DNA from 2 places in the Virgibacillus ihumii genome. Region 1 is predicted to be linked to the other one. Evidence: riboswitches for the same ligand, from Rfam matches in the RefSeq annotation. Region 1 holds a riboswitch; the other holds the start of a gene.
What was found. A riboswitch is a leader RNA that binds a small molecule or an ion and turns the genes downstream of it on or off. The one in region 1 is predicted to bind FMN.
Positions count from the first base shown of each region.

Region 2: linked by a shared signal. The riboswitch ahead of ribD (bifunctional diaminohydroxyphosphoribosylaminopyrimidine deaminase/5-amino-6-(5-phosphoribosylamino)uracil reductase RibD) and the one ahead of HUX68_RS06780 (ECF transporter S component) in region 1 are both predicted to bind FMN.

Region 1 covers NZ_CACVAN010000001.1:1,353,323-1,368,284, reverse strand. The annotation lists gene HUX68_RS06810 (glucose-6-phosphate isomerase) at 341-1,675, opposite strand; gene yugI (S1 domain-containing post-transcriptional regulator GSP13) at 1,814-2,191, opposite strand; gene HUX68_RS06800 (potassium channel family protein) at 2,279-3,298, opposite strand; gene HUX68_RS06795 (thioredoxin family protein) at 3,406-3,954, opposite strand; gene HUX68_RS06790 (M20/M25/M40 family metallo-hydrolase) at 4,095-5,153, shown strand; gene HUX68_RS06785 (S8 family serine peptidase) at 5,738-10,123, shown strand; FMN riboswitch at 10,259-10,406, shown strand; gene HUX68_RS06780 (ECF transporter S component) at 10,561-11,151, shown strand; gene menB (1,4-dihydroxy-2-naphthoyl-CoA synthase) at 11,388-12,209, shown strand; gene HUX68_RS06770 (hotdog fold thioesterase) at 12,405-12,788, opposite strand; gene HUX68_RS06765 (1,4-dihydroxy-2-naphthoate polyprenyltransferase) at 12,803-13,738, opposite strand; gene HUX68_RS06760 (isochorismate synthase) at 13,971-14,962, shown strand, end outside.
Region 2 covers NZ_CACVAN010000001.1:3,439,180-3,454,141, reverse strand. The annotation lists gene HUX68_RS17005 (sodium-dependent transporter) at 1-1,152, shown strand, start outside; gene HUX68_RS17000 (CoA-disulfide reductase) at 1,233-2,576, shown strand; gene HUX68_RS16995 (hypothetical protein) at 2,670-3,338, opposite strand; gene HUX68_RS16990 (TerC family protein) at 3,529-4,200, opposite strand; gene HUX68_RS16985 (C45 family autoproteolytic acyltransferase/hydrolase) at 4,323-5,375, opposite strand; gene HUX68_RS16980 (DNA-binding protein) at 5,459-7,180, shown strand; gene HUX68_RS16975 (ABC-F family ATP-binding cassette domain-containing protein) at 7,229-9,109, opposite strand; gene HUX68_RS16970 (hypothetical protein) at 9,111-9,290, opposite strand; gene ribH (6,7-dimethyl-8-ribityllumazine synthase) at 9,731-10,201, opposite strand; gene HUX68_RS16960 (bifunctional 3,4-dihydroxy-2-butanone-4-phosphate synthase/GTP cyclohydrolase II) at 10,218-11,417, opposite strand; gene ribE (riboflavin synthase) at 11,528-12,166, opposite strand; gene ribD (bifunctional diaminohydroxyphosphoribosylaminopyrimidine deaminase/5-amino-6-(5-phosphoribosylamino)uracil reductase RibD) at 12,147-13,256, opposite strand; FMN riboswitch at 13,509-13,655, opposite strand; gene HUX68_RS16945 (alkaline phosphatase) at 13,960-14,962, shown strand, end outside.

The DNA of each region.
Region 1 (14,962 bases):
GCAGAAATTTTATCTACGTAAAGTATAACAAAATTGAAGTTTAAGAGCCCGATAAACGGGTTGTTCTTATGGGTAGAATCAAATAGGGGGTAAGTGGTATTACTTGATTCGGGAATGTTCCGTTCAATAGGGAAGTGGCTCCACCCGATCTGGGAAGCACCCAACCCGATGTACGTTAAAGTAAACCTTCCATTTAAACAAAAAAGAAGCAAAGCGTTAAAACGCCTTGCTTTACAGGGGGAATACGAGAAAGTCTTACATTTATAGTTATACCCGGATTTCAACTATATAAACATAATTTGACAATAAAATTGTAATTTTTTTCTGTACTGGAAATTTATTATTTTAAGCGATTTTCCAGGTCGGCTTTTTGGTCTTCAAAGCCGGGTTTACCCAGCAGCGCAAACATGTTTTTCTTATATGCTTCCACGCCGGGCTGGTCGAACGGATTTACTCCAAGCAGGTATCCGCTGATTGCACATGCCTTTTCAAAAAAGTAAACCATGTAACCGAATGTGTATGCATCAAGTGCCGGCAGCTCGACAACCAGGTTAGGCACACCGCCATCTGTGTGGGCGAGCATGGTGCCCTGAAATGCTTTATTATTAATATCATGAATCGTTTTTCCTGCAAGGTAGTTGAGTCCGTCGGAATTGGATTCATCCGATTCAAGCGTTATGTTATGTTTTGGATTGGTGACATGCAAAGTCGTTTCAAAAAGATCCCGCCGGCCGTCCTGAATATACTGTCCCATCGAATGGAGGTCGGTTGTAAAATTAGCTGATGCAGGAAAGATGCCTTTCTGATCTTTGCCTTCACTTTCACCAAATAATTGCTTCCACCACTCAGCAACATACTGTAGCTGCGGATCATAATTGATTAACATTTCAATTGTTTTTCCTTTATTGTAAAGAATATTCCGTACCGCTGCGTACTGGTATGCCGGGTTTTCTTCAAGGTCAGCATTATTTAAGTCATCCATTGCTTTACGTGCACCCTGCATAATGTCGTCAATGGAAATACCACTGACAGCAATTGGCAGCAATCCAACTGCGGTCAGAACCGAATAGCGTCCGCCGACATCATCCGGAATGACAAAGGTTTCATATCCTTCCTGATCAGCTGAAGTTTTCAAAGCACCTTTTGCTTTATCCGTCGTTGCGTAAATTCGCTGAAGTGCTTCAGATTCACCGTATTTTTCAATCAGATATTTTTTAAAGATACGGAATGCGATGGCCGGTTCCGTTGTTGTTCCGCTCTTGGAAATGACGTTAATCGAAACATCTTTACCTTCTAGTGCATCAAATAATTCATGCAAGTAGGTTGAACTCAGCTGATGTCCTGCAAAAATAATTTGCGGTCCATTCGGGTTAAGTCCGAATGAATGATTCAGCATTTCCAGCGCTGCACGAGCGCCCTGATAAGATCCACCGATACCAATGACCAGGAGGACATCTGAATCGTTTCGGATCTTATCGGCTGCTTTTTTAATTCGTGAAAATTGTTCTTTATCATACGCTTCCGGGAGATCAAGCCAGCCCAGAAAATCATTTCCTTGACCTGTTTTAGTATGTAACGCCCGGTGCGCCTGTTCAACTTGCGGTTTCAAATAATCAAGCTCGTTTTGTTGTAAAAATGGTAATGCTTTGCTGTATGAAAATGATACGTGTGTCATGATATCCTCCTTAGGTTGAACTTACATTCACTTTATCCAAGTTATCCGGCTAAATCAAGAATGAACTTTTGGGGGATACAGAAAAGGCATCCTTCAGAGGAACGCCGATTAATCGTTCCCTGAAAAATGCCTTTTGTTCTACTTCTTAAAAGTACCTTCACGTTCTTTTGATTGTTCAATCCATTCTTCGAGTTTGTCTTTCAGTGTGTTAAAGCCTGCATTTGAGTCTTCCTGTGCTTTGTTATTACCAGGTTTGGGGCTTTTTTTAGGCGGTTCTTCTGTCGCACGGATGGATAATGATACTTTGTTGTTTTCTTCATCAATGTTCAAAATTTTTACATTTACATTGTCCCCAACAGCCAAATGATCATTAATATCTTTAACATATCCGTGCGTCACCTCGGAGATGTGAACCAATCCTTGCGTTTCCTCGTCCAAAGCAACAAATGCACCATATGGTTGAATTCCTGTAACTTTTCCTTCCAAAATTTGATCAATCTCAAACTTTTCTAGCATGCTGAACAACTCCTATACCTTATTCGATTCTTTTTACACAATAAAATATTTTAACACAAATACTCTATTGAAGCAAAAATGGTATATTTAATTGTTCGGGGGATTTTGCTTCCAGGATTCAAGTACTATCAGCATGTCAGCTTCTTGCAGTTTAAAATCGGGAGAGGGGTTCATCTCCCAGCTTTCATCACGGATTATGCCAATCAGCAGCTCCCGTTCCTGTAATAAATGTGTCAGACAATCCTGAAATGTATAATCTATCATTTTTTCAGGAATTGGTTTTTGAATAAACTGTTGACTGTTTAACATGTTCAGGATGGTTTCAAATGGCCGGGTGGATTCTTTATGGAAAATTTCATGGTAAAACAGTGTACTCATAAAGTCATTGGAACTGATTACCGTCGTAGCACCTGCGCGAATTGCGTTGTCGACTTGCGCAATCGACAGAATTTCGGCATTGATCGGGACATACTCATTGTTACCACGGACTGCAACGGTCGTCAAAATTGTTAAGACATCGGCCTGTCGTTCTTTCTTTGTAATGTCTGAAGTTATAATGACGGAGGCTGCATGCTCAATGTTAGCCTGAGCGAGGGTCGCATCCTCACTCGGGTCGCCTTGAATGAAATGTACCGGAAAGTGTTGATAAGGCAAATGGTTGACGGTACGGTCGATCAATACCATTTCCACTGTCGCATCCTTATCATTTATCATTCTGACAAGTTGTCTTGTTCGTTCATTCCAGCCGACGACGATAATATGTTTTTTTCCTTTATAGGCTATTTTCCCTTGGGAGAGTTCGTGCTCGTGATTGACGGTAGCTGATGAGAAGGTCGTAATGTAAAATGTCAGCAAACCACCACCTGATAGAATCAGTAACATGCCAATAATTCGGCCGGGTATTGTTTCTGGAACCATATCTCCATAGCCGACAGTTGCACCTGTCACGACCGCCCACCATACACCATCAAGGATCGTTGGAAACTCTTCCGGCTCCACCATGTTAATGATGATGCCGAATGTCAGCATTAATACAAATACCGAGAGCAGCAGTCTTACCATTATCGGCATGCGAAAATAAATATGTTTAAACGTTTCGATATTCATGAAGTCACCTTTTGTAAAAAATAGTATATGGATAGTATAGGCAACAGCATAATAATCCTATTCATAGTGTAAAAAACTCACCCTGTTAAATGGTGAGTTTTCTAAGGTTATTTCAATGTATTTTTAATGCTTTCATAAACCGACTTCCAAAAAGACGCGTTGTCGCGGAATGATTTGGACATAAACATGTACATTTCTTTTGCTTTTTCATCATAGTCATCGGCCTCTTTCGCCGGAAGCTTTTGTCTGGATTCATCGACATATTCCTGGACTTTATCGGCACGCGGTCCCCATTTTGCTGCTTCCTTTCCATCCTCATCAATGAAAATAAAAATAGGGATAGAGCGGGATTTGCCGTTGGTCAGGTATTGATCCATCAGTTCGAGGTTCTGATCTCTTAAAAGCATACGAACCGGAACGTGTGCCTGTTCTGCCAACCGCAACAATACAGGGATATTCAACATCGCATCACCACACCAATCTTCAGTTAGAACAATAGCACGCAAATTTTTATTCTGTAATTCTTGTATAAATGCATCGTCCTCAGGTGGTGTGAAGTTGTCGTAAATATGCAGCAGGTTTTCTTTGTTCTGTTCCATTGCCTCGATATAAGCATCAGGGTTCATCCCTTTATCAAACCAGTCGTTCAGATTCATTTGTCGTCCACTCCTTCAATGTGATTCTGCACTAAGTTTACCCAATTGGCCATACAAGGTAAACAGATGTGCTTCATATCGGAAAGTCTGCTATGATGGGAACGTGGAAACTTACGAATCAGGATTGAAGGAGGATAAAAATGGAAAAAGCGAACCGGGACTTCTTGCTGGAACTATTACATACACCTTCACCATCAAGCAATGAAGTGGAAATTCAGAAAAAGTGGATCAGCTATGTACAGAATTTTGCAGATGAAATCAAAACGGATCATGCAGGAAACGCAATTGGTGTCCTCAATCCTGCTGCACCGTTTAAAGTGCTGCTGGCCGGTCATTGTGATGAAATTGCTCTCGTTATTAACCGGATTGATGAGGATGGATTTTTGCATTTTGACAAAATGGGCGGCATTAACCCGAAAGCCGCTGTCGGGATGAAGGTTACCGTCCTCGGCTATAATGGACAGGTAACAGGTGTAATCGGGGTCAATGCCCAGCACCATGGCGGGTTGAAAAATGATTTTGATTTGGAAGATTTGTTTATCGACTGTGGGTACCGCAAAAAAGAAGAAGCGGAAAAATATGTGCAGATCGGGGATTTAGCGGTCTATAAAACAGATCCCGAAATACTGATGGACCGTTATGTATCCGGCCGCGGCCTGGATAACCGGACAGGGTCGTTTATCGTAGCAGAAGTTTTGAAACGGCTGTCTGAAACGGGAAGTAATGTCGGTGTATACGCGGCAAGTACTGTTAATGAAGAAACGAATATGGGCGGGGCATATTTTGCTGCTGCCGGGATTGAACCAACCATGGCCCTTGCCATCGATGTGACGTTCGCGACTGACTACCCGGGTGTAAATAAAAACAAGCATGGTGATGTAAAATTGGAAGGTGGACCGGTATTGGCAAAAGGTGCGCCGATTAACAGTAAAATCAATAAGCTGCTCGAGAAAACTGCACGGGAACTGAAGATGAATGTGCAGTATGAGCTGACACCGAGAATGACAGGAACCGATGCGGACAGAATGCGTTTGACAGGCCGGGGAGTACCCGTGTCACTCGTTTCGCTTCCACTTCGTTATATGCATTCACCGGTGGAATCGGCAAGCATAAAAGATATTGAAGAAGAAATCGAATTGCTGGTAACGATGATTGCTAATTTGGATGGGGATGAAAGTCTGAATCCACTTGAAGACTGAATCAAATGTTTCAAGAACCCTGAATCTTTTTTACGATTCGGGGTTTTTTATGTCCATAAATTTCGAAGGTTTTTACTAGTATAAAAGAACCTCATTTTACTGGAAAATTCTATGCCATTCTATCTATAAACATTTGGTGCATGTGTCATAACAGGAAAAAATAACCATAATTTATGCAATAACCCAAAAGATTGTAATTGAAAAGGAAATATAGTGGTCTTTTCGATGCGTTTTTTTTAATTAAAGAATGAAAGATAAATGTTGAAATTTAGGTGATACACGCTTTTATACTGATATAACCATGTTTTAGCTCTTATTATATCATGTGTAGCAGGTAAAAACTGGTACTTTTGTCCAGCGGGTAATCCTCTCAAAATACGACAAATTTATCAGTTGTTGTGGTAGGTAGATTTATCGACATCGTTCGACGGAAAATTCAAAAATAATACAGTACGATTACAATAACAACAAAGATATTACAAACAGCTCCACTTTCAGCTGAGAACCGGCACTGATTTTATTAGTAAAGGAGGCGAGTGGGAGCTTTTTTGTGTATTACGGTATTTTAAAAACAAGGAGGAGGAATGAAATTGCGCAAGAAAAAGCGTCAAGTGCAGATCTTTAGTATGGTCGCATCACTGCTTATGGTATTTTCGCTTGTAATGCCGGGGCTTTCTTACGCCGAGTCGAGTGGAAAACTTCATGAATCGGTTAAAGACACCCAGGCTGTTGCAAAAGAAAAGATGAACAACCGGCTGCAAAAGCAGTTTAAGCAGAAGGAAAAAGTGACTTTCCTGATTAAGTTTAAAGAAACAACAGATTCGATGAAGATCGCAAAACAAGCCAGGAAAAGTGCAAAATCTGCAGATCTTACCGCACAAAAGACAGAATTTGTGCAGCGTTCAGCAGTAATTTCCGAACTGAAGTCAACCTCCCTTGAGTCACAGCGCAATGTAAAGAAATATTTGCAGGAGCAAAAGAAAAAAGGCAATGCTGACAATATTCAATCGTTTTATATTGTCAATGGGATGGCTGTTACTGCTACTAAGGAAGTGGCGAAAAATGTAGCAAGCTTTGCCGAAGTCGAGAAAATTTTACCTAACGAAACAAGGCAGCTATTTAATGCTGTGACAAAAAATGCTAAAACACCTAATTCAGGATCAGATAATGTGGAGTGGAATGTGGAACAAGTCAGAGCTCCACAGGTTTGGGAATCGGGTATCGACGGCTCCGGTACAGTTGTTGCCAGTATTGATACCGGTGTTCAGTGGAATCACCCGGCTTTGAAAGATAACTACCGTGGTTATGATGAGGCAACAGGTGAAGTAAATCATGATTTTAATTGGCTTGATACAACGGAAGGTCAAGCTGAGCCATATGATGATTTGGGGCATGGTACACACACAATCGGTACAATGGTAGGAAGTGAACCGGACGGATCCAATCAGATTGGTGTTGCACCGGGGGCGCAGTTTATTTCCGTAAAAGCATTTACATCTGCGGGCGGAACGGACGTTGATCTGCTTGAGGCTGCTGAATGGATTTTGGCACCGACAGATTCAGAAGGGAATGCCCGTGTCGATAAGGCGCCTGATATTGTAAATAATTCCTGGGGAGGCGGACCAGGACTCGATGAATGGTATCGTGATGTTGTAATCAACTGGAGAGCCGCAGGAATTTTGCCGGTATTCTCTGCCGGTAACACTGGTTTGTTTAATCCAGGTGGTCCCGGTTCCGTTGCAGCACCAGCAAATTATCCGGAATCTTTTGCAGTTGGGGCAACGGATAGTAATAATAATTTAGCAGGTTTTTCATTGGAGGGACCATCACCTTATGATGAAATAAAACCTGACGTTTCGGCACCCGGAGTAGGGGTACGATCCTCTGTACCTGGAAGTGGATATGAAGGCGGTTGGAGCGGCACTTCAATGGCTGCACCGGCAGTAGCGGGTGTCGCAGCGTTGATGCATCAGGTTGACAGCGGCCTGACTGTCGATGAAATGGAGCAGATTATGATGGATACTGCCATTCCATTAACCGATGACGAATATCCTGAGTCACCGAATAATGGATATGGATATGGTCTGGTTAATGCAAATGCTGCCGTAGCAGCCATTCAAAGTGGAATAGGCACAATTGAAGGTACGGTTACAAAGCCTGGTGAAGATAGTGAGGCACCTGTACTTGACCACAATCCTCCAAGTCAAACGTATGAAGGTATGGATCTTGATTTGAATGTTCAGGTTAGTGACAACATCAGTGTCAATACGGTTCAATTGAGCTACCTTGATACGAATGGGGACTGGCAGACGATTGATGCCGGGCGTATCTCCGGTGATTTTAAAGATGGAGAATATGAAGCCACAATTCCCGGCGATCAAATTGCTGAAGGAACCCTGACATATAAATGGATCGTTAACGATTTTGGCGATAATGAAGTTGTCAGTGAAGAATATAACGTTGAAGTAAAAGCTGGTATTTCCGTTGGATATTCGGAAGATTTTGAAGCAGACCCTACTGGTTGGAGTTCTTTTGGAACCAATAACAGTTGGGAGTGGGGTGAACCAACATCAGGTCCTGATAGTGCAGCATCAGGTGAAAAGGTTTATGCAACAAACCTTGATGGCGAATATGGGGACGATACGAATGCAACATTAGTTATGCCGCCGATTGACTTACCGGAAGGAAATGCATATTTGCAGTTCAATCAGTGGCATAACCTGGAAAAATACGATTCCGGAAATGCCTATGATTTCGGCCATGTATTCATTTCCACTGATCGTGAGGAATGGACGCAACTGCAGCAAATAGAAGGCGATTCAAACGGTTGGGCCCCTGCAGAAGTTGATTTATCTGAATACAGCGGTCAGCGTGTATATATCGGGTTTAATTTGACCACTGACGGAAGTGTTACTGAACCGGGCTGGTATATTGATGATGTAGCATTAACGGATACGTCACAAAGCAGCAAAGCCTCCCTTGGAAAGCAAAAGGGTAATAACGGTAACAATGGCGATAAGAATCGTCTGTTCCGCGGCAATGGACTTGGCGTTGTTAAGGCTAATCCGAAAGCTGGTTTGAAGGAAAACGTTAATCCCGATAAGATCAAGCCGTTAATGCCTAAAGAAGAAAAACCACCTGTTAAGGAGGACGCAGTAAATCCAAATCTGCTGCCAATGAGTGCGACTGTAAGTGTATTGGAATCCGGTCGTTCGGTAACGACTGATCCGGCAACAGGTAACTATTCATTAAGCCATGCAGCAGGAACCTATACACTGAAAGCAGAATCGTACGGGTTTGCATCAGAAGAACAATCCGTAACACTGGAAGCAGATGCTACCGTGCAGGCAGACTTTACCCTTGAAGAACTTCCACAGGCAACAATCAGCGGTACGATTACTGACCAGCAGACAGGTGAACCTATTGAAGGTGCAACCATCATGCTGGTGGAGGATGCTAACGTTGAGCCTGTCACTTCTGATGAAAATGGTAACTATTCCATTACGGGATATGAAGGAACATACACTGTAAAAGTGCTTGCAAGAGATTACTACAGTAAGGAAATTGAAGTAAACCTTACTGAAGACAAACAACTTGATATCGAGCTGGAACCATTTTACACGTATCCTGGCGGTGAAATCGGCTATGATGATGGAACTGCAGAAAATGCACGTGCATTCTATGATGCTGGAAATGGCTGGGCAGTAAAAATGTCCTTGCCTGAGGGTAAAGACTCAGCTGTCGTGACAGAAGGTGTCTTCCAGTTCCATGGTACGGACTGGCCGGTTCCGGGTGGCACAGACTTTGCGGTTGAAGTATGGGATGCATCCGGTCCTGATGGTGCACCCGGCGAAAAGATTGCCGGTCCAATCGATGCTGAAGCAATTCGTGATCTGGACGAGTGGACTGTCGTTGATCTTCGCGAACAGAATATAATTGTTGACGGCGATTTCTATATGGTGTATATCCAAAAAAATGATAATCCGAATGCACCAGGGCTTGCAACGGATGAAAGCAGCACAAATGCTGAACGCAGTTACCAATATGTCGGCGGAACATGGTCACCATCACCAGTCAGTGAGGGTAACTATATGATTCGCGCCCGGGTCAGCTATGAAGTTGCCGCTCCGGAAATCACTTCACCGGACGAAGGTTTGATTACAAATGATTCGAACCTGACTGTTGAAGGTACTGCATCCCCTACCACTACGATTCAGCTCATGAATAACGGGGAAGAAGCGGGAACTGCCGAAATTGGTGACGATGGTAAATTTGCCATCGACGTGGAGCTGACAGAAGGTGCAAATGAATTCAAAGCAGTATCTAAATTGGATGGTGCTGTCACAGGTGAATCTGATCCGGTCACCGTTACGCTGGATACAATGCAACCTGAACTGACCATTGACAGTCCTCAGGATGGGGATAAAACAAATCGTGAGACCGTGACTGTCGAAGGAACTGTTGCAGATGCCAATCTTGATTTTGTAAAAGTCAATGGACGCACAGCAGACGTTGCTGATGATGGATCATACTCCAAGCGGATTCTGCTGAACAACGGAGAAAATGAAATCGAAGTTGTTTCCAAAGACTTGGCCGGTAATACGACTACGAAAACGGTGACGATTGACGTGGACTTTGTAGCACCGACGATCAGTAATCTGACACCGACTGAGGATAAACATCTTGATTCAGGTGAAAGTGTACGGATTGAATTTGACAGTGAGCCTGGACAAGAAGCAACATTCTTTATTCACATGCCACTGACAAATGCCAAGGCAAAAGTGTCCAATGCTACCGAACTTCCTATGATGGAAATGGAAGACGGACATTATGTCGGCTACTGGACTGCACCAAGTAACGTGGTCGCAGAGGGTGCTGTGATTGAAGTGAAAGTCGTCGATGACTTTGGTAATGAAACACGTCAAACAACGGACGGTAAACTGTTTATCAATGTCGAAGGCGATGAATAACAGGTAGTTGATGTGGAAGGGCGCTGTGATGGCGCCCTTCTTTAAATTGTGGGGGAACCAAATCAATAGTTTTTCAAGCAAAACACTTTTCAAATACATAAATTAATAGTATAATATCTTTAAATAACATATCGATTCCATCTTCGGGGCAGGGTGCAATTCCCGACCGACGGTAATGAACAATTTATGTTCTAAGTCCGTGACCCGCAAAGGAATATTCTTTGCGGCTGACCTGGTGTAAGTCCGGGACCGACAGTTACAGTCTGGATGGGAGAAGATGCGAGCTGAAATATGGTGCTGTATGCGCCTCTATTTTCCTGTGAATAATACCCTAAGGCCCCGATTAGGCTTTAGGGATTTTTGTATGTCCAGGAATAGGCTTATCCTTCATCACTTCATAGATGTGAATCGATAAAAGATGAGGGAGGAAATTGATGATGAAAGCTGCAAATGTACAATCATCAAAACTGTTAAAACTTATTATTCTGGCATTACTTGGAACGATTTCGCTGCTCCTATTTTTTGTGAATTTTCCACTGCCGTTTTTGCCGCCGTACTTGAAAATTGACTTTAGTGAGGTGCCGGCATTAGTTGCTGCACTGATTTTTTCACCGATGGCGGGGGTGCTAGTGGAGGCAATAAAAAATATGCTGTATCTGATTGTTTCAGGTGCAGGCGATCCGATTGGCGTTACAGCAAACTTCCTGGCAGGGGTTATGTTTATTGTACCTGTTGCAGTACTTTATCATAAATACAAAGGTGTAAAAAGCATTATCTCCGGATTGGTGTCCGGAACTGTCATTATGGCAATTGGTATGAGCGTATTGAATTATCTCGTTATTTTGCCTGCATATGCGTGGTTTATGGGCTGGGGTGATATGAGCAGCGCTGCAAAATGGGCAGCAGTATCACTCGGTGTTCTGCCATTTAATATTATAAAAGGTATTATAGTGGGAATGTTGTTTGTACCGCTGTTTGTAAAAATGAGAACTTGGATAGAACAAAAACAATCGAATTTAGCTGCATAATAATAGAGGGGCGCTTTCGTTTACGGAAGTGCTCTTTTTTAGCGGGAAGTATTAAACTTTCTATCTTCACAGGTAACGATGGCATCTTGCAACAGCTTGTCGAGTACCGAGTTTTTCTAATGTAAAGATTTGTAAATAGTAAGAAAAGGAATACGGACAAAAATAATGTAAAATAATCACGATATTTGATAATATAGTATAGGAATGGATTATTGAAATCGAAAGGACTGAGTGATTTGTCAGTTGAATGGAAATCAGTGCGTACATATGAAGATATTGTGTATGAGAAATGTGAAGAAGGCATTGCCAAAATCACAATCAATCGCCCGGAAAAGCACAATGCGTTTACCCCGCAAACGATTGATGAGTTGATCGATGCATTTAGCGATTCCCGAAATGACGGCAATGTCGGGGCGATTATTTTCACTGGAATGGGAGATAAGGCATTTTGTTCCGGTGGGGATCAGATGGTAAGAGGAGACGGTGGTTACGTCGGAACTGATCAGATTCCAAGACTGAATTTGCTTGACCTGCAGCGTCTTATGCGCTTCACCCCGAAACCGATTATTGCGATGGTTGCCGGTTACGCTATTGGTGGCGGTCACGGTCTTCACGTCATCTCTGATTTGACAATCGCTGCGGATAACGCAATTTTCGGTCAAACTGAGAGCCGTGTGGGCAGTGTTGACGCTGGATATGGACAAGGCTTCCTGGCCGAAATCGTTGGTCAGAAGAAGGCGCGTGAAATTTACTATTTAAGCAGGCAATACAATGCCCAAGAGGCGGATAAGATGGGTCTCGTCAATAAGGTGGTGCCGTTGGAACAGTTGGAGGAAGAAACGATTCAATGGGCAAAAGAACTTGTTGCGAAAAGCCCGACTGCCTTGCGCCTGATGAAAGCATCTTTTAACGCTGATACAGACGGTCTCGCTGGATTGCAACAACTAGGCGGTGACGCAACATTGCTGTACTACAGGACTGAGGAGTCAAAAGAGGGACGCGACGCCTTCAAAGAAAAACGCGAACCCGACTTTTCAAAATTCCCGCGTTTTCCGTAAGCTATAACAAGATTGCATGCGGCTTGATGGAACTCCCATCAAGCCGTTTTCATGGTGCATCCGGCACTTATTACAGAGATATTATCAATATTTCCTTATGATCAAACTTTTTAATCCAAGTAATAAGAGAAGAAAAATAATGGAACAGCGCAAAAAAACCGCCTGAACGGACAAGCGGTTTTATCAAAGAAGCAGCTATTTTTTTGGGACGACCCCAATCGTACAACGGGAGATGCAAATTAGGTTGTCCGCTTCGTCAGTGATTTTAATTTCCCATACCATAGTTGTTTTTCCGACATGTGTAGGGGTTGCAGATGCGGTAACCGTTCCTTCGCGTTTGCTTTTTACATGATTTGCGTTAATTTCAATGCCGAAAACAAGATGTGTTTCCAGATTAACATTCAACATGGAGCCCATGCTTGCTGCGGTTTCGGCAAGTGCAACACTGGCGCCACCGTGCAGATATCCGACAGGCTGGTGTGTCCGCTTGTCAACCGGCATTGTCATGATCACTTCATCTTTGTCCATTTTCACTGTTTCGATTCCAAGTGTTTCGATGAGTGTGTTGGATACATCCAATTGTAGGTCCTCCCTTATACAAAATTGCTGATCAGTAATGATAATCCTAAGAGAAATCCGTATATCGTGTTAGTTTTACCGGTAGCTACCATGGCAGGAAGCATTTCCAGCGGTTTTGTTTTGCCGCGGAATTTCCTAATAACATCCACTGCAATTACAATGCTTAAGAATGAAATGAGTGACCACAACGGTAACAGCCCGGCAAAAATATAAATCGCAGTCAATACAAATGATACAGTAAACATGATTGCTAAAAATATAATGGCATTTTCCCTTCCAAGCAGAATTGCTAATGTTTTGCGGCCGTTTTCCTTATCTCCGTCCAGATCACGGATGTTGTTGGACATCATGATGCCGCCGATAAAAATGGCAATCGGCAGGGAAATCAACACAACCGATGCAGTAAATTCGAGTGACTGGATATAATAACTGATGCAGATGATTACTGTTCCCATCAAAAATCCGGAAAAAATTTCACCAAAGGGCGTGTAGGCGATCGGGTAAGGGCCTCCGGTATATAAGTAACCGAACAGCATACAAACCGAGCCGATTACTGCAATCCACCAGCTTGATGCCACGCAAATATAGACACCGAGCAGGATAGCAATTCCAAAGAAGGTAAGTGCCAGGTTCAGGACCGTTTTTGGTTTGACACCATCCCTTACAATCGTTCCCCCAATGCCCACAGATTGGTCATTGTCCAGACCGCGCACGAAATCGTAATATTCATTAAACATATTTGTTGCGGCTTGAATAAGCATAGAGGCCAGCAGCATGGCAATGAATAATCCGACATGAAGTGTATGTTCCTGGATGGCAAACATTGTACCAATAAAGACTGGAACAAATGAAGCAGTCAAAGTGTGCGGGCGGAGCAGGCGCCACCAGATTTGAAATCCGCCTTTTTCATTTAATGCTTGTTTTACTGATGTATGATTTGCTGAATTCACAGTTGTTCTCTCCCTAAATGTATATCATATTAATTTTAGGCAATTCCACAGGGGGTGTCAATTGTTAAAAGCCACAAAAACGACATAAAAGGAAAGATTTCTTGAGAAACACATCAAAAGCGAATAAAATAGATATGGTACTTATGTATGTTACTTATCTTATTGCGGAGTGCTCCGGTTTGTACGTTGTTAAAAGAGCGCTTCCGCTTTGTTTAAGACGGAGGTTCATGAAATGATCGAAATAGAGGAAGAATTGCTTGAGTCCGTGCTTGACGGGGCAATTCATGAAATAAACGACAATGGTGCAAAATTAATCAGCATCACACGTAAAATAGATGCGATCGATCCGCTGTATTTTTTTGTGAATGCAAAACAGTTAGCGAAAGATCGCACATTCTGGTCCAGTACTGCAGAACAGTTTTATATTGTCGGAATTGGCAAGGCATTTACCATCAGTACTGATTCCAACCGATTTCAAAAAACGGAAAGATTATGGAAGGACTTGCTGGATGAAGCGATAATACACAATCCTTTTCAGACGCCCGGAACTGGTCTGCTTGCGCTGGGGGGCATGTCATTTGATCCGGGAATCCGTAAATCATCACTATGGGAAAAATTTAATCACAGCTTATTTGTCATTCCTGAATACATGTTAACAGTCAATAAAGCCGGATATTTTTTGACTGTAAATGTACGGGCTGATGCGGAAACAAATGCCAATCAATTAGCTGGTATAATCAGACGGAATGAAGAAGTATTGATGAAACCGCGCCCTGTATTATCCGACGGTCCATCGATTAAGTGGCAGGAAGAGATTGCCCCCCGTGACTGGATGGATACAGTAAAGCTTGCAACAGAGACAATTGAACAGAATGAAGCGGATAAAATTGTCCTGGCCAGAGAACTTCGTGTCAAGCTGGACGGGATGGTTGACATTGCTGCGGTTTTGAATAATTTGATAAAAACGCAATCAAACAGTTATGTGTTTGCTTTTGAGCAGGATGGTCACTGTTTTGTTGGGGCAACGCCTGAACGGCTGGCTAAGATTGAAGATACACATGTACTTTCAACATGTCTGGCGGGAACCGCGCCAAGAGGAAAGACGGCCTCTGAGGACAAGCGAATTGGAGAGAATCTGCTTCACGATGAAAAAAACCGCAGTGAGCATGAATTTGTCGTCAGCATGATTAAACATGGAATGGATCAATATTGCACGGATATTGA
Region 2 (14,962 bases), 2.1 Mb from region 1:
ATCGGCCGGGGTGCCCAGCGTGAAGCAATATCTGCTTATAAGAAGCTGGCTCCGAAAAGCGGCTGGTCCATCATCGGAGGCTGGGGCGTTTTTGGTTCATTCGTCCTTTTGTCATTTTACAGTGTTGTTGGCGGCTGGGTACTTTTATATTGTCTTTTATCAATCCCCGGTCTTGTTATAAAAAGCGGTACTGATTATGAACAGTTATTCGGATCGATTACAGCCAACCCGCTGTGGACGATTGCAGGCCTTGGACTGTTTCTGATTATTAATATTATCGTCGTTTCATTTGGAATCAAAAATGGAATCGAAAAAGCAAGCAAAGTAATGATGCCGCTCCTGTTTATCTTTTTTATCATTCTCGTCATCCGCTCTGTTACGTTTGAAGGAGCGTCAGCAGGATTGGAGTTCTTTTTACAGCCTGACTTTTCCAAAATAACCGGCGAAAGCGTTCTCTATGCATTAGGACAATCTTTCTTTTCACTGGCGGTCGGATTTTCGGTAATGGTTACCTACAGTTCCTACCTTGGAAAAGATGTCAGTTTGCCGTTTGCTGCCGGTTCCGTATCACTCATGAATATTTTTGTCTCACTGCTGGCCGGACTGGCAATTTTCCCGGTCGTCTTCTCTTTCGGACTTGAACCGACTGAGGGTCCCGGACTGTTGTTCATGGTTTTACCGGAAGCTTTTGCGCAAATGCCATTTGGTGAAGTATTCCTGAGTTTGTTTTTATTACTGTTTTTATTTGCTATTTTAACATCATCATTCAGTATGCTGGAAATTATCACATCAGCATTCACTGTCAACAAGAACCGCTCAAGGTCAAAAGTCGCCTTGATTGCCGGAATTGTTGTATTTATCGCTGGAATTCCAGCTGCACTCTCATCAAGCACAATGAAAAATATTACGATTTTTAACCTGACTGTATTTGATGCAAGTGATTTTCTGGTCAGCAATATTTTACTGCCCGGGGGCTGTCTGCTGATTGCCTTATTTATCGGAATCCGCATGGATAAAACACTAATGAAACAGGAATTTTCCTATAGCAACAATCTATCACCGTACATGTATCAAGTCTGGTTTCAGATTATGCGCTGGCTTGTGCCGATAACGATTATTATTGTATTTTTGGGTTCGATGGGAGTTTTATAAAAGATGCCTGTTTCAGGGCATCTTTTTTTTTGGTTAAGAATAATGTTTTGAGGGAAATAATGATTATGGAGGGATTGATAATGTCCGGTAAAATTGTAATCGTTGGTGGTGTTGGCGGCGGATCCACCGTAACATCACAAATCAGACGAATGGATAAACATGCAGAAATCATCCTATTCGATAAAGGGAGCCACATAGGCTTTTCCAATTGCGGGATGCCGTATTATATTGGCGGCGTAATCGAAAAACGGGATAAACTGCTGGTCAGCACGGAGAAATTTATCGATAAGTTTGGTGCTGACGTCCGAACAAATTCAGAGGTATTAGCAATTAATAGAGATGATAAAAAAATTACTTATGAAGATCCATCAGGGAAGCATGAGGAATCATACGATAAACTTATTTATTCACCTGGCGCTGCAGCGGTCACACCTAATGTGGCAGGTATGAACCCCAACAGAACATTCACATTAAGAACCATTCCGGATATGGATGAAATCCAACATTATATCGACGAACACCAAACGCAAACCTGTGCTATAGTCGGCGCGGGATTTATCGGGATGGAAATGGTTGAAAATCTGATCAATCTTGGCATTGATTGTACCATTATCGATCGTTCAAAACAGGTTATGAAATTGGTCGATGATGATATTGCTTCTACCATCCATGACCACCTGGAAGAAAAAGGTGTCCACGTCATTTTGGAAGATGGTGTTGCGTCATTCGCAAATAACGGCTCCACCTTACACCTGAACAGTGGCAAAACATTGCAGGCCGACATGACCATCATGGCAACAGGCGTTAAACCAATTACCACTATTGCTACTGCTGCGGGACTGGAAACAGGTAAAACCGGTGCGTTGAAGGTCAATGATTTCATGCAAACCAATGACCCGGACATATATGCTCTCGGCGACGTCGTGGAAACAGAAGATTTTCTGACAAAAACTCCGCGCCACGTAGCACTTGCCTGGCCGGCTCACCGGCAGGCATATATTATTGCGAATCATCTGCAGGGTGGTGAGGTTCCATATAACGGGACATTGGGATCAGCGATTTTTAAAGTGTTTGATCTGGACGTTGCGGCAACGGGATTGAATCGTACAGCACTGGAACGTCTGGAGATTCCGTTCAAAGAAGCTTCCCACGAAGCATTATCACATGCCGGCTACTACCCTGGTGCAGATAAAATAAAAATCAAAGTTCTATTTGATGAAAAAGATGGAACAATATACGGCGCTCAATGTGTCGGCGAAAGCGGTGTCGATAAGCGAATTGCCATTATTTCCACAGCCATGAAAGGAAAGATGACCGTAGCAGACCTGTCTCAACTTGAACTTGCATATGCACCGCCCTACTCTTCACCAAAAGACCCGGTTAATATTCTTGGTTATAAAGCAGCCGGAATGCTGGATGGCTAATGTAAATTGGAACAAAAAATGATTTAAAAAACAAATTCGCTATCAAATAAAACCATAATAAAAGCACCAGGCAATCCTGGTGCTTTTCCTGTATTACAGATCGTCTGCTACGCGGTAAACAACTGAAAACTTTGATTCATCCATTAAATCACTGACATGCACACGAACACCATGTCCAAATATTGCTTCGTCTTTTGTCATCGCAATAATCATTGCTTTCGTTTTGTTTTGCAGATCCAGATAAATATCTCCGACAAGCGGCTTCAGTTCATCATTATCATCCATATTTTGTGGTGATTCATCGCGCAATCTTTGTTCGTCAGTCACCACGCTTTTATCATGATATGCAATATCGTTGCTGCCTTCAGCCTTGCCCTGAGCCATTACAACATACTCACTGTGTTTGACTCCATTATCTCTTGTGGTAACAACATTACCGTCCTCGACACTGTCGACTTTTTCGATATCATTCAATGAATAATGGTCAAGAAAATCCGGAGTTGGTTTAATGATTAAAATGTAATCACCTGGCTTAGGTTTGGAATCTTTGTCGATGGTATATCGTTTACCGTAAAAGAGAAATGAGTCATTATGATTTGGACGGTAGAACGTAATTTCACTTGCCTTCGTCAAAACCTGCTTCATATCTTTCATACGGTATAAGTGAACGGACTGTCTGAACATTGGCTTTACGGAATATACTTTGTGAAGTTCATTTTTATAAAAAACAAATTGACCTTTTCTTACTTGAAACAGCTTCATAATCAGCTTCCTCCCAAATCACGGTATATATTATATCATTCTTATTTTTCCATATTATCACGGACTTTAAACATGAAACAGCGTAAAATTAAAAAATTTTCCTGAATCGTACTACTGAACGGTCCTGTTATGTTAGAAAACTTGGTTGTCAAGGTGACAACCTTAATTACCTATGCAGTTTAGAAAGTTTTTATACTTTCTTATCTGCCAAAAAACCTATCAAGAGCACTGTGCCCGTGATTATTGCTGTCCACATATATGTCAGAAACCCATGATCCAGGTTAAACCAATCCATCACGACCTGATCCTCCATTATCATACCGCCTGCTGTCCAGGCGAGGATGCCCGCACCAACATAAGCAATCCAGGCATACCTGTCCATCATCCGAACGATCAGTTTGGAACCAAAAATCATAATTGGTATACTGACTGCAACCCCGATTGCAATCATGCCGAGGTGCCCATTTGCTGCCCCGGCAATTGCCACAACGTTATCCAAACTCATAATCGCATCAGCCATAATAATCGTTCCAACTGCTTTTATAATCGTTCCGGATGACTTAATTTCTGTTTCCTCTTCATCTTCCATCAGCAAGTTAACCGCGATTCCAATAAGCAGAATGCCGCCAATTAAGTGAACCAATGGAGCCTGCAATAAAAATACAATGAGAATGGCAAATAATATTCGTAACAGAACAGCTCCACCGGTCCCTATTAAAATTGCCTTATTCCGCTGATGTTTTGGAAGGGCTTTCGTTGCCATTGCAATTACAACCGCATTATCACCGGATAATACAACGTCAATCGCAATTATATTTACCAGTGAAAAAATAGCCTCCGCAGAAAATTCAAAACCAATCATTCTACTGCCACCTTCCTGAAACAACCCGACACTACTATTTTATAACTTATGACGGGGTTGATATGACAGTTTTACCTTAGAATAAAAAATGATTTGAGCAGCATAATTTTAACACGAAAGTACTAGCGGACATTCTCATCCATATGGACAAAGCGCAGGTCAGTATCAACATCTCCTATTACTTGTTTTGTATGAATCTTTTCACCACGGAGCCAGGCTGCAAAATCAAAAATCACAGGCTCGCGATCTCCTCCAAGGGCAAACCAAGCCTTCAGTTGTTTTGGAAAGTAGGCAGAAGTATGAATCGTACCTGACCAGTTTTTATACTGATCGGAAAAAATTCCCTTATCTGTATCGTTTAACAGCCGAAACGCTTGATGTGCATCAGTTGCCATATACCGCTGTTCTTCCATAGCATCCATCCGTTTATGTGAATCGGCGAGATGGTGACGGTTTTCATCCTTCATCAGCTCAAAATGATTTGTACAGACGTTTGATTGCCGCACCATAACTCCGCGTGGCGTAGCTTCGACCACATATGTTTCCTCAGTTCTGTCCAACAAAATGTAACTGAATGAATGACGGTGGGGAATTTCTTTTAACAGCGAGATGGCCTCTCCTACATCCGCGCATGTTTCCAGAACAAGTCTTCCAATCATATTGCAAATAAATCCGTCACCGGGCTTTTTCCGGTGCATAAAGTTATATCCCAACACAAGCCCTTTTTCATTCATACCATCCATTCGTCCGGTTATTCGCTGAGATGGCCCGATAATGGCATAACCCTGATCGGATGGCTGAAAAAAGGTGAATCTGCCTTCGTATGTTTTCGGATGATAGTCATAATTCCGGATCATGTAATCATTACCTGTTAAGATGGAACACCCGCTCCGCACGTAATCCAGACGATAACCGCCGAAGTCCTGAAGCACCGCATCCATACCCCATTCAAGCGCATCCCCTATTCCTTCCAGCTCATTCCAGACACCCGGGGCCACGCTGGTAATCGCATCCTTTGCTTCATTTTGATCTATTGTAAACCGCGGTTTTCTGATCTTCCACTGTTTTTTACGGTTTTTTATTGTCAGGGAATCTTTTAACAATTCGCCCTGCATATAACCGAAATCATAATGTGAACCCCTGAACTTTACAATATCGCTGTAAATTCTTTTCAAAAATACCTCTCCCGTTCCTGAAACCAAATTGGATATTTTACGTATATATACATGTAACATATCATATCTTAGGAGCTGAAATCATGACAGGAATCTTAACGACAACTATCCTATCCTTTATTTTGTATGCCATATTTGCAGGCATTATTATTGCCAAAAGTAAAACGGCAAAAGGACGGGCTGCAAAAATGGCCGGGCTTATTTTTATTGCCCTTTTTATTATCGGAGGAATCATCAATTACATTATTTTGCTGCCGATTACCATTCCGAATATGGTCATCGCGAATATTATCATTGCTGCGATAGGTACATTCTTACTGTTTGGCATGACCGCAACCAAATTTCAAAAGAAACTCCGCGGTACGTATGAAGCGTCTGCCGGATTTCTGATTATCCTGGCAGTTATAGCGGTTCCCGGAATATTTGTGCTTGGCATTTTAACATTGGATAACACATATGATTCAATCGCCAAAGAAGACGTGGAAGAGGCAGAACCATTGGATAAGGACGCAACGCCAATCGTTGTCTCACCGGAATTTGCCCGCAATAAAATGCAAAAATCGATGAGTGTCGTACCGAACACACAATTTTATGACCTTGGTAAATTGCAGGTGCAGAAAGTGAATGATGAGGTAATTTTTGTTGCCCCGGTTGAATTCACAAGCTTCTGGAAGTACCTGAGCGGCGGAGAAACAGAAGGGTATTTCACCATTTCCGCGACAAACATCAATGCACAACCTGAGTTTGTTAAAAGCAAAATGAAATATACGAGTTCCAGTTATTTTAATCATAATGTGCAGCGTACCATTTACAATGCGTATCCAAACTATATCCAAAGCGGTGATCCGCAAATCGAAGTGGATGAAAACGGAAAACCGTGGTATGTTCAAACGTTGTATCAGCCGATTGGATTGACTAATAAACCTGATATGAGCGATCTATATGCAGCCGTAGTCGATCCGGTTTCAGGAGAAGTCAAAAAATATAAAACCGAGAATGCCCCGGAATTCATTAATGGATCCGTCAGTTCAGAAATGGCTTCCGCCGAAAATGAGTATTTCGGGAAGTATGTCCATGGCTGGCTGAATTCCCTGTTCGGCAAGGAAGATGTTAAAATTCCGAACGAGTCCGGAACCGAAAGCAGTGTTACACCTATATTTGATGAAAACGGTGATATGTACTACTTTACCGATATGGCATCACCAAAAGAAAACATCGATTCCGCACTGGGGTATACGATGATCAATGCCCGTACCGGGGAATTAACCTATTATAATGGCAAAGAAAATAACGGCATTATGGATAGCAAAGGGGCAAAAGAGATTGTAAACAAGGAGTTCCCTGAGAAGAATTGGAAAGGCTCGATGCCGGTATTATACAACATTGATGGCAACCCGACATGGGTCGTTAACGTACTTGATCCAAATGGTTTATTTAAAAAATATGCCTATATTAAAGCGGGCGATGCTGACTTTGTCGTATTCGGAGACACTGCTAGAGAAGCACTGGAAGCGTACCGTCTGCAGCTTGTCCAGAATCCAAGTAACGTTGAATCCAGTGGCGAATCAAACCTGGAAACAGTAAAAGGAGAAGTTAACCGTGTACTCGTAACTTCCACACAAAAAACCGGCCAGGTAATTCAATTCATTCTTAAAAATGACAAGACCATTTATACTATCAATGCTGGAAAAGAACCACTGGCACTGTTCCTGCAATCCGGCGACAACGTAACATTCGAAGCCATCATCCGCAACAATGGAACCGGAATTGTGGAAACAATTGAGATTAAGGGACTAACGAATTAATCGGCAAATAAACGTCCTGAACGGCCATAAGCCCGTTCAGGACGTTTTCTATTTTTCCGCTAAGTTTTCAGCTAGTTCCGATAGCTCTTCCCAGCGTTCCATTTTCTGCTCCAATTTCTCTTCCAGCTGTTCCTGTTCTGTATAGTAATCCTGGACCTTCTCGACATCACTTCCGGCCTGTGCAATCTTTTCCTGCACTGTTTCAATCTTCGTTTCCAGCGCCGTAATGTCATCTTCAATCGTTTCCCATTCCTTTTTATCCTGATACGACATTTTTTTGCGCTGTGCCGGCTTCTTCTGCTTTTCTTTAACCGTAGCCGTTTTCTTCGCGGTGTCCTGCTTTATTTCCTGTTTGAGATATTCGCTGTAATTCCCATAAAAGTGTCCGACTTGATCCGTTTCCTGAAACACCAGCATATGATCAATAACCCGATCCAAAAAGTACCTGTCGTGTGATACGGTAATAACAACCCCTGGAAACTCATCAAGGTATTCCTCCAGCACACTCAATGTTTGTGTATCCAGATCATTGGTCGGTTCATCCAGAAGCAGCACGTTCGGCTCGTTCATCAGCACCTTTAACAAATAAAGACGCCGCTTTTCACCGCCTGACAGCCTTCCAATATATGTCCGCTGTTCAGGACGCGGAAATAAAAACCGTTCCAGCATTTGTTCGGCAGTAATTGTTTCACCATTTTTCGTATGGATGACCTCGGCAACTTCCTTAATGTAATCGATAACCATCGAATCGTGGTCCAGTTCTTCCTCACCTTGTGTGTAATAACCGATTTTTACCGTTTCACCGATTTCAATTTCACCCTGGTCCGGCTCGATTCGGCCGGCCATCATATTCAGCAAAGTCGTTTTACCGGAACCGTTTGGCCCAATAATTCCCAATCGATCGCCTGGAACAATAAGAAAATCAAAATCATTTATCAGCGTTTTACCCATGAAGTTTTTTTCAACGCCTTGCAGCTCCATCACTTTTTTACCAAGACGGGCAGAGCCTGCCTGAAACGCTACATTCTCTTTTTTTGTATCGAATTTCTTTTCCTGAAGTTCATGAACCCGTTCGACATGCGCTTTCTGTTTGGTCGAGCGCGCCCTTGCACCTCTTTTCAGCCAGGCCAGTTCCCGTTTCAGCGTATTCTGATGTTTCTGTTCATTCCTCACTTCCAATGCTTCACGTTCTGCTTTCTTCTCCAAAAACAACTCATAATTACCTTCATACATATAAAAATTGCCTTTATCCAATTCAAAAATATGATTGGTTACCCGATTCAGGAAATACCTGTCGTGTGTTACAAGCAGTAATGCCCCCTGAAATGAAGAGAGAAAATTCTCCAGCCATTCCACTGTCTCATTGTCCAGATGGTTTGTCGGCTCATCAAGAATAAGCAAATCGGCAGGCTGAATAAGCGCTTTGGCAATGGCTACGCGTTTCTTCTGGCCACCGGAAAGTTCGGTTACTTTTTTATTGAAATCGGTAATGCCAAGCTTTGTCAAAATGGTTTTAGCTGCAGAATTTGCCTCCCATGCCTCGTGCTGGTCCATTTGCTGCTGCATATTCATCAAATGTTTCTGTGCCTGCTCATTGTTGGACTCATCCTGAAGCCGCTGCAATGCCTGTTCATAATTGCGCATGACCTTCATAATCGTTGCGTCACCATAGTAGATCTGTTCAATGACGGTCAAATCGGAATCAAGTTCCGGATCCTGTGCCAAATATTCAATGCGATAATCTTTAGAATGATTAATTGTACCGCTTTCGGCCGAATCAATCCCGTCAATCACTCTTAAAAATGAGGATTTCCCGGTTCCATTCACACCAATCAGACCAATTCGATCCTGCTTTTTGATGGTGCAGGTTACATCCTTGAACAATATCTTTTCCCCATAAGATTTATATAAATTCTCTATTGTGAGCATACTATTCCCTTCCGTTCCGCTGTCTGATATATTGTTTCACATAAATAACAATCAGAAATAATAACCATGACGTTACACCATAGTAAATATATTTGCTGATTTGATCCATTTCTGAAAAGAAAATTGTCATTCCTCCCCAGATTACCCCGATGGCGAGAATCTGATAACCGAAAAACTTCATAACGATCGCCTCCAGCTCTTTCCTGTGCCTCTCTGTCTACAAGTTTATCGCAATATAAGCTTATTTTCCATCACAACAAACAGAGATCCCCGAAGTCAATCAATCATGTTTACTAACTTAGTGCTGGTGCTATTTTCATAAAACCGGCATTGAATTGGGATGACCGCCGTACGTTGGGAGATTTCCGCCGTATAAATACCTTTTTATTCATTTATATAAATCGTTCGGAACGCCAAAAAGGTGGCATCAATTTTTAAAAGATGCCACCTTTTTTCTTTTCGATACGATTACAGGGTGAAAACCGCTTTTTATGCTGCGCAGCATGTTATGTCATTGCACCACACATATATATAGGCCCTCGGTGAACTCATATATAGTAAATAAAATTCACCGGAAAAAATACTGGAAGCAGTTTAGTAAACTATTTCTCCCTAATCACTTTACGATTCAATCTGTTTAGAAAGATTTGCGGTTTCAATTGCTGCAACCGCTGCATCAGCGCCTTTATTACCAGCCTTTGTTCCGGCACGTTCAATTGCCTGCTCAATCGTTTCGGTCGTAATGATGCCGAAAATTACCGGCTTGCCCGATTGCATTGATGCATTAGATACACCTTTTGCTGCCTCATTACAGACATAATCAAAATGCGGTGTTGAGCCGCGAATTACCGTGCCAAGGGTAATAACCGCATCATAGTTGCCGCTGTTTGCCATTTTCTGAGCAATCAGCGGAATTTCAAATGCTCCAGGTACCCAGGCAACATCAATATTTTCCTCTTTTACACCATGCCGCTTTAGTGTGCCAGTTGCACCATCGAGTAACCTGTTCGTTATAAAATCATTAAACCTCGCAACAACAACACCTATCTTCAAATCCGTTCCTACCAGATTTCCCTCAAACGTTTTTCCCATTTCTGCCATCTCCTTTTCATTGGTGAAAGTTTAGCATGTGCCCCATTTTATCAAATTTTGTATGCATATATTTTTCGTTTTCTTTTCGTGTACCGGTTTGGATAGGGATGCGTGACCCGATTTCAATTCCGTATGATGAGAGCCCGCTGACTTTTTCCGGGTTGTTGGTCAAAAGATCCACCCTCGTAACGCCCAAATCCGATAAAATTTGTGCACTCAAATTGTATTCCCGCAAGTCAGGGGCAAATCCAAGCTGTTCATTCGCTTCAACTGTATCCATTCCCGCATCCTGCAGCTGATAGGCACGAAGTTTATTCAGCAAGCCGATGCCGCGGCCTTCCTGACGCATGTATACTAGCACACCTGAACCTGCTTCATTGATTTTCTGTAGTGCCGCGTGCAACTGTGGTCCGCAATCACAACGGAAGGAACCAAATATATCGCCAGTCAGACATTCCGAATGCACCCGTGTCAGAACAGCATCCTCAGAATTGATTTCCCCTTTAACAAGGGCGATATGTTCTTTGTCATCAAGATCATTCGTATACCCATACACTTTAAACGTTCCAAATTCTGTTGGCAATGAGGTTTCAACCACCCGGCTGACATGGACCTCATGTTGTTTGCGATATGCCGCCAAATCAGCAATCGTAATGAATTTTAAATCAAATTCATCAGCCATCTCTTTTAAGTCAGGAACACGGGCCATCGTACCGTCTTCTTTTATAATTTCGCAAATAACACCGGCGGGAAAAGCCCCACTCAACATAGCCAAATCAACCGAAGCTTCTGTATGTCCAGACCGTGTAAGCACACCGCCATCTTTGGCGACCAGCGGAAATACGTGTCCGGGCTGCTTGAAATCACTTTCTCTCACTGCCGGATCCAACAATGCTTTTATCGTCTGAGACCGCTCCGCTGCACTGATTCCGGTTTTGGTATCCTTATGATCAATACTGACGGTAAATGCCGTTCCAAATGGATCACTACTCCTGCTTGTCATCATTGGCAGGTTTATTTTTTTCGCCAGTCTTTCTGTAATCGGTGTGCAAACAAGCCCTTTTCCGTACGTTATCATGAAATTAATAACTTCCGGTGTCGCCTGTTCAGCAAGCGCGACCAGATCACCTTCATTCTCCCTGTTTTCATCATCGACAACGATTATCGGTTTCCCTGCTTTTAAAGCCTTTACTGCTTCATCTATTTTGTCAAACATTTTTCCACTTCCTTCACATCAGTCCATTATTATTAAACAAGTTCGCACGTTTGTGTAAATCAGCATTTGCCTGATTGTGCTGAGTTTTCTATAAAGTCAGCCATATTTTCTTAATCACGAAGAAACGCTTGGTTAATCCCATCTTTTTGGTCGATACTTTGATTTTGGACCATATTATAGACATGTTTCGCAAGCATATCACACTCGATATTTACCTTATCGCCTTGCTTTTTATCACCTAAAATTGTTTCGGAAACAGTGTGCGGAATGAGTGAAATGGTAAACGCATTTGGCATGACATCGAACACCGTTAAGCTGACACCATCAACCGCTACCGAACCTTTCACTATGAAAAAATCAGTGAGATCTTCCGGGACTTCAATATCATAATAAACCGCATTTTCTGCTGCCTCTTTTCGTGTAATCTTACCCGTTCCGTCAACATGCCCGGAGACAAAGTGGCCGCCAAATCGTCCATTTGCAGGCATCGAGCGTTCCAAATTGACACCGGCCCCTTCATTCAATTCACTTAATGAAGTCGACTTAATGGTTTCCGGCATGACATCAACCTGAAAATCTATTTCTGAAAACTTCGTGACCGTCAGACAGATTCCATTAACCGAAATACTGTCACCAACATGAATATCTTCCACAACTTTTTCCGAACCGATTGTCATCTCCACTGACTGCTCTGATACTCGCGTCATCTTTTTAACCGTGCCTTTTTCTTCAATTATTCCTGTAAACATGTGAATCGTCCTTTCGCGGTTCTGCGACTATTTTTACATCATTATCCAGCATCGTTACATACAAAATATCCATCTCCTGCGTATCTTTCATCGTTGAAAAGCCATTGCCGGCAATGGACGTTGGGGCATTCTGGCCCCCGATTAATTTTGGAGCCATGTACGTAACCAGTTGATTGATACAACCGCTTTCCAAAAATGATCCGTTAACTGTTGCCCCACCTTCTACAAACAATGACATAATGCCTTGATCACCCAAAAATTGTAATATATCCTCTATATTCAGCTTATCCAATCGATGAACAGTTACGCCCTTTTTCTTTTTATAAGGTTCCAGCGCTTCCTCCGAAACATCTTTTCCTGAAAAAACCCATGTCTCTGCTTTACCATCATTCAGAACATTTGCATCCAATGGGGTTCTAAGGGAAGTATCCAAAATGATGCGGAGCGGATTTTTTCCACCGTTTGGAAAGCGCGTGGTCAGACTTGGGTTATCGGCTATGACCGTCTGCACACCAACCAGAATGGCATCATGTGTATGACGGTACTGATGGACATCCAGCCGCGCCGCTTCTCCGGTAACCCATTTGCTGTCACCGGTATGTGTTGCCGTTTTCCCATCAAGACTGACAGCAGTTTTCATCGTTACATACGGTGTTTTTGTCTGTATATAATGAAAGAAGACAGCATTTACGGCATTTGCTTCTTTTTCCATTATTCCCTGCTCAACTTCAATTCCAGCCCGCCGGATTTTTTCAATTCCCCTGCCTGCTACTTTCGCATTTGGATCGGTCGCAGCAATCACGACCCGGCTGATGCCTTTCTCAATGATTAAATCAGCACACGGAGGTGTTCTCCCATGGTGACTGCACGGTTCCAGAGTGACATATATGGTTGCATCGTTTGCCCGATCACCCGCCATCCGCAATGCATGAACTTCCGCATGATCCTCTCCTGCCTTCAGATGCGCCCCGAAGCCAAGAATCGCTCCATTTTTGACAACGACCGCACCGACTGGCGGATTTGGACTCGTCTGACCTGCTACAGTACGGGCAAGATCCAGTGCTATCTGCATGTAATGTTCATCATCCAATTTTATTCACTCCTTTTTTAGCAGATAAGAAAGTATAAAAGTTTCTTATCTGCAAATTGCAACTAAGGTCGTCTCCTAAAAGCCTGGTGACAACCAAGTTTTCTAATAAACTAAAAAAACCTCTGAATCAGCTTCAGAGGTAAAGTGTAAGGGTAGAATTTTATAAGTATAACGCATCTGATATACACGACCAGTAATTGCATACACAAAAAATGCTGCACTGCTCATCCTGTAAACATGCGAACAACCTGAAAATTCCTTCTCCCATCCAGACTTTAACTGTCGGCCCCAGAGTTGCACTGGATCCACCGTTTGGCTGACTGCCGCACGGGTCACGGACTGAGAAGCATGTGCTTCAACACCGTCGATTGGGAATTTCACCCGACCCCGAAGGAACTTGCATATGAAATTATTTTTAAGTATAGCACTTAACTGTGAATCATTTCAATAAATATAGACTTACTCGTTCTCCCCTGACTTTAGTCCTCTGACTTTGGAACTGTCTTCGAAGCAATTTCCAGTTATTTTTTAACCACGGCTTAATTTTATCCCTACGATAATACTATTTATTTTCATTCATTTTATCTTTCCAGAAAACTTCCATGGTATCCGACAAAATATAAATCTATTCGACTATTTTACTGGGAGTTGCTTTCAATTAAGCTATTAGTAGATTCACAAATATTTTTTGAGGAGGAGAAACATGTACAAAAAGTTTTTGGCAGTATTAGGTATTTGTGCACTAATCGCAGGAAGTTTCTTGGCGATGTCTGGCGGCTCCACCTCCACCAGTGCAGACGCTGGCAACAAATTCGATTCTCCCAACAATGGAAAAGTGAAGAATGTGATTGTGTTAATTGGTGACGGAATGGGACCGGCTTATACAACAGCATACCGCTACATGAATGATGACCCTTCCACACCGAAAATGGAACGGACTGTATTTGATAATCATTTTGTCGGGATGGCCAGCACGAATCCTGAAGATGCTGAGGAGAACGTAACCGACTCAGCAGCTGCGGCCACTTCCATGGCAGCGGGAATTAAAACATACAACGGTGCCATTTCCGTTGACAATAACCGCGAACCGGTGGGGACAGTATTGGAAGCTGCCAAAAAAAGAGGCATGGCAACAGGACTTGTCGCGACATCCCAAGTAAACCACGCCACACCAGCTGCATTTGGAGCGCATGACGTATCACGGCACAATTATAACGATATCGCCGATGACTATTTTGATGACATGATTAACGGTAATCATAAAGTAGATGTAATACTTGGCGGCGGTACAAGTTATTTTGACCGTGAAGACAGGAACCTTATCGAAGAGTTCAAAAATGACGGCTACAATTATGTGACCTCAACAGAAGAACTGATGGAAAATGACAGTAAACAAATGCTTGGCTTATTTGCACCGGTTGGTATGCCAAAAGCAATTGACCGTCCTGAATCAGATCCTTCCCTTGAACAAATGACAAAAGCAGCAATTAAACAATTGAATAAGGATAAAAACGGCTTTTTCCTAATGGTGGAAGGAAGCCAGATTGACTGGGCCGGCCATGCAAATGATGCAGTTGGAGCAATGAGTGAAATGGAGGACTTCGCCAATGCATTTGAGGCAGCAATTGAATTTGCCAAAGAGGACAAACATACCCAGGTTGTTCTGACAGCCGATCATTCAACAGGCGGATTCTCCATCGGGCGTG